Regions from separate parts of the Streptomyces sp. NPDC058812 genome, predicted to be linked through region 1. Evidence: riboswitches for the same ligand, from Rfam matches in the RefSeq annotation. Region 1 holds a riboswitch; the other holds the start of a gene.
What was found. A riboswitch is a leader RNA that binds a small molecule or an ion and turns the genes downstream of it on or off. The one in region 1 is predicted to bind cyclic di-AMP.
Positions count from the first base shown of each region.

Region 2: another riboswitch for cyclic di-AMP. It lies ahead of ACFW48_RS31040 (M23 family metallopeptidase); the one in region 1 lies ahead of ACFW48_RS07285 (transglycosylase family protein).

Region 1 is NZ_JBHYOB010000003.1:86,795-88,988, reverse strand. Features, by position in the region: gene ACFW48_RS07290 (transglycosylase family protein) at 1-876, shown strand, start outside; cyclic di-AMP (ydaO/yuaA leader) riboswitch at 1,058-1,224, shown strand; gene ACFW48_RS07285 (transglycosylase family protein) at 1,228-1,953, shown strand.
Region 2 is NZ_JBHYOB010000019.1:143,642-145,835, forward strand. Features, by position in the region: gene ACFW48_RS31035 (PP2C family protein-serine/threonine phosphatase) at 1-880, shown strand, start outside; cyclic di-AMP (ydaO/yuaA leader) riboswitch at 1,135-1,292, shown strand; gene ACFW48_RS31040 (M23 family metallopeptidase) at 1,304-2,194, shown strand, end outside.

The DNA of each region.
Region 1 (2,194 bases):
CGTGTCGCCGAGTGCGAGACCGGCGGCGCCTGGAGCCAGAACAGCGGCAACGGCTACTACGGCGGCCTGCAGCTCTCCCAGGACGCCTGGGAGCAGTACGGCGGCCTGGAGTACGCGCCGAGCGCCGACCAGGCCAGTCGCTCCCAGCAGATAAGAGTCGCCGAGAAGATGCACGCGGACCAGGGCATCGCCGCCTGGCCGACCTGTGCCCTGCTCGCCGGCATGGGCAACGGCCCGGCGTCCACGGACAGCGGAACCGGTTCGTCGGGTGACGGTACGTCGGAGGAGCCGGAAGCCCCGGAGGTGTCGGACGCCCCCGACGCGTCCGGCACGACCGAGTCGCCGGAACCCACCTCCGACACGCCCTCTTCGTCCCCTTCGTCGTCTTCGCCCCCCACCCCTGACGCCACGTCGGGCGGCGGGGACGATTCGACCAAGTCCGACACGTCCCCTGAATCCGAGCCCACGGAGAGCGCCGGCTCCCAGGGTGCCGACGCTTCGCCCACGGCCCCTCCGGAGACCGGCGAAACGGACAAGGCGGGTCAGAGTGGCGGGGATTCGGCGCTCACCGACACCGGGGACTCCGGCGCGGGCAAACATCGCGGCGACAGTGCCGACGAAGGCGCGGCGAACGGCCGCGCGGCGGAGTCGTCGGGGCGGCACGCCTCGCGCGGTGAGGGTGAGTCGCGAGGGGTCGCGGACGGCTCGTACACCGTCCGGTCCGGCGACAGTCTCTGGGGCATCGCCGACTCCCTTGACCTCGACGGCGGGTGGCGCTCGCTCTACGTCGGCAACAAGGGGGTCGTCGGCACCGACCCGGACCACATCCTGCCCGGTCAGACGCTCACGGTCACGGGCGAATCGGGCGAAAAGTAGGGCCAGTTCGCTCACGGTTCGAGACTGTATGTCCGTTTTGGATCACGTGAGAGATAGGTCTCAGAAGCCGTGATCGTCTTTGAAAATCCGCGGAGCGCGGGTCTACGGTCATGACCGCTCGCCATCGCGGGCCCCGGCTGCCGCAACGCCGAATCCTGCCAGCGGCCGTCCGGGAACAGTCGTCGCGCAAGCGCCGAAGGCAGGAGCGGGGGACCCAAGGTAAGTGCCGCACCGGGCAGTTGAGCCGGAGCGGCTAGGGGTGGAGCCGAGTTCCGTGAGGAACCCGGCCGGGCAACTCAACCGGCCCGAACCCGACAGCTCACCTCGCAGGCGTCGGTGAGGGGATCAACCATGCTGTTTTCCGGCAAGGGCAAGCACCGCCGCCCGTCCAAGGCCACCCGTGTCATCGCCGTCGCCGGCGTCACCGGTGCCGCCGTCGCCGCCCCGCTGATGGCGGCCGGCAACGCCTCCGCCGCCACCGCGTCCGAGTGGGACGCCGTCGCCCAGTGCGAGTCCGGCGGCAACTGGTCCATCAACACCGGCAACGGTTACTACGGCGGTCTGCAGTTCTCCGCCTCCACCTGGGCCGGCTACGGGGGCACGCAGTACGCCGCCACCGCCGACCAGGCCAGCAAGGCGCAGCAGATCGAGATCGCCGAGAAGGTGCTCGCGGGTCAGGGCAAGGGTGCCTGGCCGGTCTGCGGCACCGGCCTGTCGAGCGCCGCGTACACCGGTGGCGGCTCCGGCGAGAGCCAGGACAGCGGCTCCTCGCAGAGCGAGAGCAGCGGCTCCACCGCCGACCGCTCCACCGAGCAGAAGGCCTCCCGCTCCGACGAGCGCCCGGCCGCCGAGCCGAAGGCCGAGAAGCCGGCCGAGAAGAAGACCGTCACCACCCCGACCGGCAAGAAGGTCGAGAAGGGTGACGGCGAGTACAAGGTCGTCAAGGGCGACACCCTCAGCTCGATCGCCGAGGAGCACGACGTCAAGGGCGGCTGGGCGAAGGTGTTCAAGCTGAACGACGACATCGTCGACGACGCCGACCTGATCTACCCGGGCCAGCAGCTGCACCTGAAGTAGGCAGCGGCCCTCCCTGCTCCCGTCCCGGTGCGTGTTCCCCCGTACGCACCGGGGCGGGTTTTTTCACGCCCCGTTCCGAACGGGTTTTCGGAAACGTCTTTGTTCCGTTCGGAAACATTTTACTCTCGGTTCTGTCCACCGGGTGGGCGATCGGCTGGCCGATCGCCCGGAGCCGGTTAGGCTCGGACCCGCAGAGCCGCCGCGGTCCTCGGACCCGCGCGTCACACCGAAGCGTCACATT
Region 2 (2,194 bases), on a different contig from region 1:
CGTCATCGGGCTGCAGCTGAGCAAGGACGTCATCCACTACGTCGACTCCCTCACCGAGCTGATCACCATCGCGACGGTCGCCGTGCTCGCCGTCCTCGTGAACGGCTTCGTCCGCCGCACGGGCGAGCGCCTCGTCTCCGTCCGCGAGATCGCCGAGGCCGCCCAGCGCGCCGTGCTGCCCGAGCCCGCCGAGCGGATCGGCGGTTTCGAGATCGCCGCCTGCTACGAGGCCGCGCAGGCCGACGCCTTCATCGGCGGCGATCTGTACGCGGTGCAGGACAGTGCGCGCGGCATCCGGCTCATCGTCGGGGACGTGCGCGGCAAGGGCATGGGCGCGGTGGCCGCCGTCGCCGTCGTGATCGGCGCCTTCCGGGAGGCCGCCGAGCAGGAGGCGACGCTGGAGGCGGTGGCGCAGCGGCTGGAGCGGGCGCTGGCGCGCGAGGGCACCCGGCGCGACGGACTGGACGCCTTCGAAGGGTTCACCACCGCCGTACTCGCCGAACTCCCGCACGGCGACGGGATCGTCCGCATCGTCAACCGCGGCCATCCGCCGCCCCTGCTGCTGTACGCCGACGGCACCCTGCGCCCGCTGCCCGCCCGGGAGTCGGCGCTGCCGCTCGGCATGGGCGAGCTGGGTGTGTGGCCCGACCGCGCGGAGGAGGCCGACTTCCCCGGTGGGGCCACGCTGCTGCTGTACACCGACGGACTGTCGGAAGCGCGGGACGGGCGGGGCGAGTTCTACGAACCGCACGTGCGGCTGGCCGGCCGCGTGTTCCGGCATCCGACGGAGCTGCTCGACACCCTCGCCGAGGACGTACGCCGGCACTCCGGGGGCGGCATGGCCGACGACATGGCGCTGCTCGCCGTACGACGACCCTGATCGACCCTTGATCAACATCACCGGACGTGACGGACCGACCGCCCTGCGCATAACAACTGATACACCATCAGAAATTCGTGGTGGAGCAGGGAATACTGAAGGGCGGTCAACTCGCCCGGTTTTTGCCGTTCGTGAGGCGTACGTCCGGGCCGGATCCGTTAATGATCAAGAGGAACGGCTTGGAATCCGAGCCCCGCGTCTATTAACGTTCGATAACGCAGCGCGGTCGTCCCAGCCGTCACAGAAGGCGGCTCCGTGCGCACGCGCCGAATCCCGCAAGGGAACCGGGGAACCACCACATTGGGGTGAATCGGGCGTATGACGCCGTGCCAGACACGGCGGGTATACGCGCGTAGGAGACCTTCCTGCTCCGAACCCGTCAGCTAACCCGGTAGGCGAAAGGAAGGAAAGGAGTACGCCCACGTGGCGTCCAACCGGCCTGCCCCCGAGGCCCCGTTCGTGCCCAGCGGGCACGACACCGACACCTTCGGATACGACGGCTACCGCACCGAAGAGGGCCCCTGGGAGGAGTGGAATCCCACCGCGGACTCCATCCGCCCCGTACGCGGCCGGCACCGCGTCGCCAAGCAGCGCGGCGGACTCGCCCGCAGCTCCACCGTCCTCGGCGTCGGTGTCATAGCCGCGGTCGGCGCGGGCGGCATGGCCAGCGCGCAGACCGGCAAGCCGCCGGTGTCGATCTCCATGCCGGACCTGCCGAACGTCGGCTCGCTGATCTCCGACGAGGAGAAGCCGCAGCCGGAGGGTTCCGCCACCCCGCTCAGCGGCATCGGCACGGTCGCCGCCGAGACCTCTTCGGAGAGCGACCCCGACGCCGGTGAGACGCTGCGGGCCCGGATCATGGCGCAGGCCGAGCAGCAGCAGGCCCAGGTCGAGACCAAGGCCGCCGCCGAAGCCGCGGCCGCCGCCGAGAAGAAGGCCGCGGAAGCTGCCGCCAAGGCGGAGAAGGAGGCCGAGGCCAAGGCCGCCGCCGCCAAGAAGAAGGCGGAGGAGGAGGCCGCGAAGAAGGCCGAGGCCGAGCGGCTCGCGAAGCTGGCCAAGCAGTACACGCTGCCGACCTCCTCGTACACCATCTCCTCCAGCTTCGGCCAGGCCGGCGCCTACTGGTCCTCCGGCTACCACACCGGCCTCGACTTCGCCGCCCCCACGGGCACGCTGCTCAAGGCGGTGCACAGCGGCACGATCACGTCGGCCGGCTGGGACGGGTCGTACGGCTACAAGACCGTGCTCACCCTCGATGACGGCACCGAGATCTGGTACGCCCACCAGTCCTCCATCAGCGTCAGCGTCGGCCAG